One region of the Psychroserpens sp. Hel_I_66 genome, then DNA from elsewhere that is predicted to be linked to it. Evidence: riboswitches for the same ligand, from Rfam matches in the RefSeq annotation. Region 1 holds a riboswitch; the other holds the start of a gene.
What was found. Region 1 has a riboswitch for thiamine pyrophosphate ahead of GQ40_RS04555 (NAD(P)H-binding protein). Riboswitches for the same ligand answer to the same signal wherever they lie in the genome.

Region 1 (4,435 bases):
AAATATAATTGCAAGTCTTGAATTATCATACTTTTGAGTACAAAACAAAAGATATGGAATTATTAGATAAACTACATTGGAGATATGCTGCAAAAGCGATGAATGGTCAAGCAGTATCTCAAGATAAGATTGATAACATTATTGAAGCTGCACGTTTGGCTCCTACTTCAAGCGGATTGCAGCCATTTGAAATAATGGTGATTACAAACCAGGAACTAAAAGAAAAAATTAGACCTGTCGCATGGGATCAATCTGTTGTTACTGAGTGTTCGCATTTACTCGTTTTTGCAGCTTGGGATCATTACACCAAAGACCGGATCAATTATATGTTTGATTTGACCAATGAGATTCGAGGTTTTAAAAACGAAGGCTGGGAGAATTATAGGCAACAACTATTAAATACATATCCACAGCAAGACCCAGAAGAGAACTTTAAACATGCTTCAAAGCAAGCGTATATTGCTTTAGGTATGGCAATGGTCGCAGCAGCTTACGAAAAAGTAGATTGCACACCTATGGAAGGTTTTAGCGCAGATAAAGTAGATGAGATTTTAGAATTAAGAGAGAAAGGATTGCGAAGTGCTGTTTTACTGCCAATAGGTTACAGAGCACCAGAAGACGATTGGTTAGTCGATTTGGTCAAGGTTAGAAAACCAACTGAAGATTTAATAACTGAATTGAAATAATTTAGCCAAAATTTACAAGAAAAAGCTGATGCATTATAAAATGTGTTGGCTTTTTTATATCTACAAAATCAAATTTATTATTTTGGGATATCCCTTTTTCGAGAGGTTATAAAATAGACACCAGTCAATAAAACAGCAGCAGCAACAATAGACTGTGTGCTTAAAGTCTCATCCAACACATACCATCCCAAAATCATCGCTACAATGGGATTCACGTAGGCTGATGTTGAAACTTTTTCCGTAGAAACTTGCTTTAAAAGATAATTAAAGGCGGTAAATGCGCCAATGCTCCCAAAAGTAATTAAAGCCAACATAGCCAATTGTACTTTAGGGCTCCAGGTTGAAGGCGAACTCCACTCCTCGCCTAAAGATAAACTCGTTATAGCCAATAAAATACTGGCAATTGCCATTTGATACCCAGTACTCACCAGGTAATTTTTTGGTACATCTGCTTTGGCAACAAAAACGCTAGCAAAGCTCCAGCCCAATACACAAGTGAAAATCATAAATATACCTAAAAGTGTTTCTTCATTTGTTACTAATTCTTGCTGGCTTACCAATAGGTACATTCCAACAACGCCAAGGGCAACACCAATTAGTGATTTCGGTTTCATCTTTTTATTATCCATCAATCGCATAAGCAATAGCACAAATAGTGGCTGTGTTGATGCCAGTAAGGCACCAAACCCACTATCTACATATTTTAATGCCCAAACGAAAACACCATTTCCATACACTAAAAATAAAAACCCAACTAACGTAGAATTTAGCAGTTGCTTTTTTGTGATCTTAAGACTGTACTTAAGGGATTTTGCAATACCAAAAATTAAAACACTTGCAATAGAAAATCTAACTGCAGCCAAAAATAATGGTGGTAACTCAGTAACCGAGATTTTATTAAGTAAATACGTAGAACCCCAAATTAAGTAAATAGCAACAAAAGCTATGATAATTAAGGTTTTAGTCGTTGGCTTTTGCATATTTGGTTTAACACTATCTATTTTAATATAGATGATTTAAATCTGGGCAAATATACTTTATAATTACATGTCAAATTTTTAAAATGGAAATCATTTTAAAGTATTAAAATTTCGGAAGTCATTAAGAAAAGAGACATTGGCCATTTATAATCTTTATGCATATTATTTTGATAAATAGTGTAACCTATAATTTCTCGAATGCCAAAGATTTGTTAAAGATTTTACTATTTTGTGATTTATAACTATCTTTAAATATCAAGATTGGGGTGCTTAAGTTAAACAGCTGAAAATATACCCATTGAACTTCGTAGGATAATGCCAACTGAAGGAATCATGATACTAAAGGGAATTAAGATACAATATCTTTTAATTCCCTTTATTCATTATAACTTTTGGTTGCTTTTAAATTGTCTTAACGTTATTTTTATATGTTTCAGTTTATAGCATTTCATTTACCTATTAATCTACCTCTATTTCTTTGATGCCTTAAAAAGGATATAGCTTCTTTGTACTATTTAGTAATGCTAGAGTATAAATTTATATGAACAAAACAGCAATTATATTAGGAGCCACAGGACTTACGGGAAGCTGTGTGCTAAAAAAACTAAGTGTTGACGACCGTTACAGTTCTATAAAACTGTTTTCAAGGTCTAAAATTAAAGATGTATATCCTAAAGTATCACAGTACATAGGAGACCTTTTAAATATTGAGCAATTTAAAGATGAATTTACTGCAGATGAAGTGTTTTGCTGTATAGGCACAACCAAAGCAAAAACTCCAAATAAAGAACTTTACAAAAAGATTGATTGTGGGATTCCTGTAGCTGCTGCAGCGCTTGCTAAAAAAAATGGAATACACACCTTTCTAGTAATATCTGCTTTAGGAGCTGACGCATCAAGTAGCACGTTTTACACTAAAATCAAAGGTCAAATGGAAGAAGGTGTTTTGGATGAACTTATTGAATTCACTTATATTTTAAGACCATCACTAATTGGTGGTGATAGAGACGAAAAAAGAACGTTGGAAAAGATTGGTTTATCGGTTTTAAAATTAGTTCAGCCATTATTTTTTGGACCACTTAGGGCCTACAAAATCAATGAGGCAGAAACTATAGCCAATACCATGATTTATTTAGCCAATACAAAAGAAAAAAATGCGGTTGTCGTGACTTCACAACAAATTAATACGTTAGGAAAAAATTAAAATCAAACACATGATACATACTATTTTATTAAAACATAGACCAAAAGGAAAGCCCTCAATTTCAGATTTTGAATTCATAAAAGAAGATAAAGAGCTTACAATTACAGACGGTGAAATGCTCTTAGAAACGCTTTACGTTTCAGTAGATCCTTATTTAAGAGGAAGAATGAGCGACGCAAAATCGTATGTGGAACCTTTTGAATTGGATAAACCTATTCATTCTGGTATTATCGCTAAAGTAATTGAATCTAAAAATGAAAAATTCAGTGAAGGTGATTACGTATCTGGAAGATTAGATTGGAAAACAAAACAAGTTTCAAAAGGTGAAGAACTTCATAAAGTAGATCCATCAAAAGCAGATTTAAGTGCCTATTTGGGTATTTTAGGTATGACAGGTTTAACAGCCTATTTAGGTTTAACCGAAATTGGAAAGCCCAAAGAAGGAGAAACATTAGTGGTCTCTGGTGCTGCAGGAGCTGTGGGTAGTGTTGTTGGACAAATTGGAAAAATTCTTGGATTAAGAGTCATTGGCATTGCAGGAACAGATGAAAAAATAGACATGCTAAAATCTAAATTTGGCTTTGATGCAGGTATCAATTACAAAACAACTAACGATATGAAAGCTGCCATAAAAGAAGCAGCACCAAATGGTGTTGATGTCTATTTTGACAATGTTGGAGGTGAAATTTCTGATGCTGTATTATTCAACATCAACAAATTTGCGAGAACAATTAATTGTGGTGCCATTGCGGTTTACAATAATACAGAGGTTCCAACTAGTGTTAGTGTTCGTCCGTTTTTAATTAAGAACAGCGCATTGATGCAAGGATTTATTGTTTCTAATTTTGAAGATAAATTTCCAGATGCCATCAAACAACTATCCACATGGCTTGGAGATGGAAAACTAACTTATTCTGAAACTATTGTTGAGGGATTTGAGAATATTCCGCAGGCATTTATTGATTTATTCGACGGAAAAAACAAAGGAAAAATGGTAGTTAAGGTTTAACTACTCTTGTAATAATAAAAAAGAGATTATCCCTTCTGAAATAATTTCAGAAGAAGAAAAACAAACAAAAAAACATAAAACAATGAACGTATTATTCGTACTAACATCTCACGACAAACTAGGAGATACAGGCAAAAAAACAGGATTTTGGGTAGAGGAATTCGCAAACCCGTATTACACACTTTTAGATAAAGGCGCACATATCACTATTGCAACACCAAAAGGTGGTAAAGCACCAATTGACCCAAGTAGCGATTCACCAGATGCAGCTACAGACGCTACAAAACGTTTTGACAAAGACGAAGAAGCTCAAAAACGTATTGAAAACACAAAAGTTCTTGCAAATATGAATCCAGACGATTTTGATGCAGTATTTTATCCAGGTGGTCACGGTCCGTTATGGGATTTGGCAGAAGATTCAAAATCTATTGCTCTTATTGAGAATTTCAATAGACAAAATAAACCAGTTGCTTTTGTGTGTCATGCACCAGCAGCATTGAAAAATGTGAAAGACACAGATGGTAATCCATTAGTGAAAGGTAAAAAAGTAACTGGA
Region 2 (4,435 bases), 2.3 Mb from region 1:
TAGGGGTTTATGTGATCAATGTGGGCAATGACCAATATAGAGCTTGGGATGCTGCAGACCCAAACCATATACCAGAGACTTGCTCACTTCTACAACGTGAAGGCATTGAGGTGACTTGTGGCTGTGTAGATGAAAATAGATACAATTTATTTACTGGGCAATCTCTTGAAGACCCTTTACCGTGCGGACTTAAAGAATACCGCGTTACAGTATCTGGAAATAATTTAATAATAAGTAATTAAGGTTTCTTCGGAAATGTAATTTATCCAAACTCCCAAATCAATAGATTTGGGAGTTTGGATTTTATCTCTTTCTGAGTTGAGATTTCTGCCTGTGCAGGAATTGGTTAGAACTTTAAAGTGACACCAACCAAAAAGTTAGTCGTTGCCTGCGGATAAAAACCTGCAAAGTATCCTGTTGTGGTTCCAGTTGGGCTTGTATCATCTGCAAAATCGAACGATCCAAAATAACCGTTAGACACATACTTTTCATTAAATATATTATTTACCAATCCTGAAAATACAACCGATTCAAAAATAGATTTTGTGTTCCACTCGTAAGTAATATTTAAATCATTTACAAAATAGCTTTCTAATTTAGAGTCTGGGTTTTCGGTATTTCCCATAAATTGCTCGCCAACAAATTTGCTTAAAAGCGAAACCTGAAACCCTTCTTTTGGCTGAAACACGAAGGCGTTGGCTGCAATGAATTCCGGAGAAAAAGAAATATCTGTTTTTCCTAAATTTAAAAGTTCTCCGTTTACAGACTCGAACGTTTGTTTATTCTTGTTTGAGCTTATTGTAAAATTTGGTTGTACAGAAAATTTATTTGTAATTGCCACAGCTGCATCCACTTCTATACCTAAACGGTAACTGTCTCCATTATTAGTTCTAATTGGATCTCCCGTAGTATCAATTTGACCTGTGAGCACCAATTGCTCGTTGTAAAGCATGTAATATCCATTAACATTTAACCTAAACTTTTGGGTGTTGTGTCTCCAGCCTAACTCAAAATCATTAAGTTGTTCTGGTTTCACGGTTGCGTTGTTTTCAAAATCGCTTCGGTTGGGCTCTCTGTTGGCTCTTGCGTAAGAGAAATACAAACTGTTATTGGTGTTTAATGTATAGGTTATTCCTGCCTTTGGATTGAAAAAATTATAGTTTTCATCTACATTAAAAGGCACTCTATCTGAAGTTAGACCAGATGTTTTATAATCTACCAAACGCATTTGTAAATCACCATACAAGCTTACTTTATCATTAAGCCTATAGGTTGCTTTTGTAAAGAAACTCAAATCTGTTTTCTTCCCGTTTCCTTCATAATAACGGTCCCTTATTTCACTATTACTGGCAAATTCTGCCCAGATGATTTCTCCAAAATGGTCTCCATCGTAGAAACTGTAGGAACTTCCGAAGATAATGTCTACTTCATTATTTTTATAATTGGCGTTTGCATTGATTACGTAAAAATCATTGTCTAACCATCTTCGTCTAATTAAATCGGTCGTTTCAACGGTTTCACCACCAATCTCCAAAGGTGTCAAATCGTAATCTGCAAAATCCTCGTCTTCTCTATATTGCTCAAAATAACCTCTTCCGTAGGTGTAGTTCAATCCAATATTTGTGGACCATCTGTTATTGTATCGTTGGTTCCAGTGTAATTGATAATGGTCTTGGTTGTAATTATCAACTTCGTTGTCATAAAAGCGCGTATTGCCATCTGCATCTGTATAAATTCCAGATGGATTAAATGTACGATCCTCTTTTAATGTTTGTGCATCGATACCATTCCAGGCTTGGTAAGTAACTTCTTTTCCGCCAAAAGTGATGGCTTTGATCAATGTGTTATCGTCAATATATGAGCCCTGTAAAAAGTAAGATTTTAAATCTGTTCTTGCTCTATCAATATATCCATCTGAGGAAATATTGGACAATCGACCAGCGATTTCTATATGGTCATTAAGCAATCCTGTACTGAATTTTATGGTGTGCTTTCGGGTATTATAACTTCCGAAGGAATTAGAAATCTCTCCGTTAGATTCTTTGGAAACCGCATCGGTCAAGACATTAATACTGGCACCAAAAGCACCAGATCCATTGGTTGATGTACCAACACCACGTTGCAATTGTAAACTTTCTACGGAAGATGCAAAATCACCAAGATTCACCCAAAACGTGCCTAAAGATTCGGCATCGTTGTAAGGTATACCATTAATGGTCACATTTGTGGATTGTGCATTGATACCACGCACCCGAATACCTGTATAACCCACTCCTGCACCAGCATCTGTAGTTGTGACGACAGATGGGAGATAATTTAAAAGAACAGGAATATCTTGTCCTAAATTACGTTTTGCCAATTCCTTTTTTGTGACGTTGGTGTGGGTAATTGGTGATGTAGCTTCTACTCTTACTGCTTTGACTAGAACTTCGTCTAGTTTTTCGGTTTTGGTAGAATCTTGCTGTTTTTCTTGAGCAAAACTTAACATACAGCTCAAGATTAAAAATGTAAAAATAAATTGTTTTTTGAGACTTCTCGACTCTGCTCGAAGTGACAGTTTTTTGAATAAAATTTTCATTACGACTATAAATTTATAATCGAATAAAAAGAGGTAATTATTCTTAGTTAATAATTAGTTTATGTGATGCTAAAACAAGTTTAGCATTACGTTATATTTCCTTAGCAGCATTACCTGCCCAGGTTCAATGGGTATGATCTCAGCCGATAATAGGCACCCCTTTTTTGAGAACTGTGCAAAGATAAAATAGATTTTTCGTTTGCCAATTGATAATTGATTATTTTTTTTAATTGATTTCTGGAGGTTTTCTATTTGCTTTTTTTTCTGAAGTTTTGCGTTTGTTCGTCAAACGTTTTCTAACCACAGCTCTTGGGATTTTGGTGGGAATACGATCTTTTTCCTCTATTAAATTCTCTTTAATCAAGTCTAAAAAGCGTTGGATAACTATTGACTTATTTTTGTGCTGACTTCTACTTTCTCCACATTGTAAAATGAGAATATTTTCTTTTGTTAGCCGAGATTGCAAATTCGTTTTGAGGAGCTCTTTCTGGCCATCATCTAAAAATTGTGAGTTGTCTAAATCAAATGTAAGTTCTGCTTTAGATGATGTTTTATTAACGTGCTGTCCTCCTGCTCCAGAGCTTCTAACGAACTTAAAACTCAACTCATTTAAAATGGCTACTTCATCAAACATGACATTTTTTACTTTATTTGATGTGGTGCTTTTAGTAAATCATTCACCGTCTTTACAGGATTGAAAGTAATTAGAGGTACCTCAACAAATATCGTATTCCAGTTTGCCATGCTACCGTTCCATAATCCAGGAAGTTCTAGGGCTTTTATATCTTTTCCTGTTTTTGTTTTCATGGTAATGAACGCTGCTTTTTGATCTACAAACTTTTTTAAGTCGTATTTTTCGCCTTTATGGTTTTTGATTCCGCAGACTAAATCTACAGGATTAAAATGTGTAGCTCCAGTTAATATTTCCTTTTGGCGCTTGCTTTTTTTGTTGATTTGGGCAGACTCGATAATTTGAAGTGAGATATTCCCGCTTTCGTCCTTAACCCAAAAAGGACCTCCTCCAGGTTCGCCTTCGTTTTTTACCATTCCGCAGACTCGAATAGGGCGATTTAATTTTTCAGCTAAATATTCTATTTGATACTTACGTGAGTATTTTTCGAACTCGAGGCTAATTCTTACATTTAATTTATTCACCAAAAACTTAGCTATCTCTATACTCTTTTCTTCGGAAATCTCGCCTATATCAAGAATTTTAAGATAATTAAAAGCCATCTCCTGAACCTCTAAAAGAATACCTGCCAAAACTTTTTTGTATTTGGCAACCTCTTCTTTATATTTTTTCGTAACCACATTATCAATGTTTTTGATAAACACGATATCTGCATTTAAATCATTAAGATTTTCTATGAGTGCGCCATGACCAGAGGGTCTAAAATGGAGTGACCCATCATCTTCTCTAAAAGGTTTGTTTTTTGAGTTTACCGATATGGTATCTGTAGACTCTTTTTGGTAAGAAAACGAAATATCAAATTTGCAACCTGTTTTATCTTCTACATGTTTTTCAATTCTTTTAAACTCTTCATCAAATATGTGACTGTGTTTTTCAGAAATTGTAAAATGTAATTTTGCTGCTTTTGTATTTGAAGCATATAATGCAGATTCATACAAATGTTCCTCAAAAGCAGTAGAAATCACCTGATTTTTATATTCATGAAAAGGAAGCAACCCTTTTGGAGAATTACCGTAGTTTAATTTATCACTATCCAACATGGTTTGAACAAACCTAAGACCTTGCTCATTAATAGTTCTGTCTTCAAAGTTTGGATACATATCCTGCAATCTATTGACTACAATGTGGTAAAAAGGAAATTTCTCTAATCCCACAAAAAAGATAGA

Region 2: another riboswitch for thiamine pyrophosphate. It lies ahead of GQ40_RS14535 (TonB-dependent receptor domain-containing protein); the one in region 1 lies ahead of GQ40_RS04555 (NAD(P)H-binding protein).

What each region holds. Positions count from the first base shown of each region.
Region 1 covers NZ_JUGU01000001.1:998,420-1,002,854, reverse strand. Annotated here, with positions in the region: gene GQ40_RS04565 (NAD(P)H-dependent oxidoreductase) at 54-686, shown strand; gene GQ40_RS04560 (EamA family transporter) at 764-1,666, opposite strand; TPP riboswitch at 1,919-2,013, shown strand; gene GQ40_RS04555 (NAD(P)H-binding protein) at 2,208-2,870, shown strand; gene GQ40_RS04550 (NADP-dependent oxidoreductase) at 2,881-3,879, shown strand; gene GQ40_RS04545 (type 1 glutamine amidotransferase domain-containing protein) at 3,962-4,435, shown strand, end outside.
Region 2 covers NZ_JUGU01000001.1:3,279,883-3,284,317, reverse strand. Annotated here, with positions in the region: gene GQ40_RS14540 (Rieske (2Fe-2S) protein) at 1-242, shown strand, start outside; gene GQ40_RS14535 (TonB-dependent receptor domain-containing protein) at 347-2,578, opposite strand; TPP riboswitch at 2,659-2,749, opposite strand; gene arfB (alternative ribosome rescue aminoacyl-tRNA hydrolase ArfB) at 2,805-3,212, opposite strand; gene GQ40_RS14525 (DUF4301 family protein) at 3,221-4,435, opposite strand, start outside.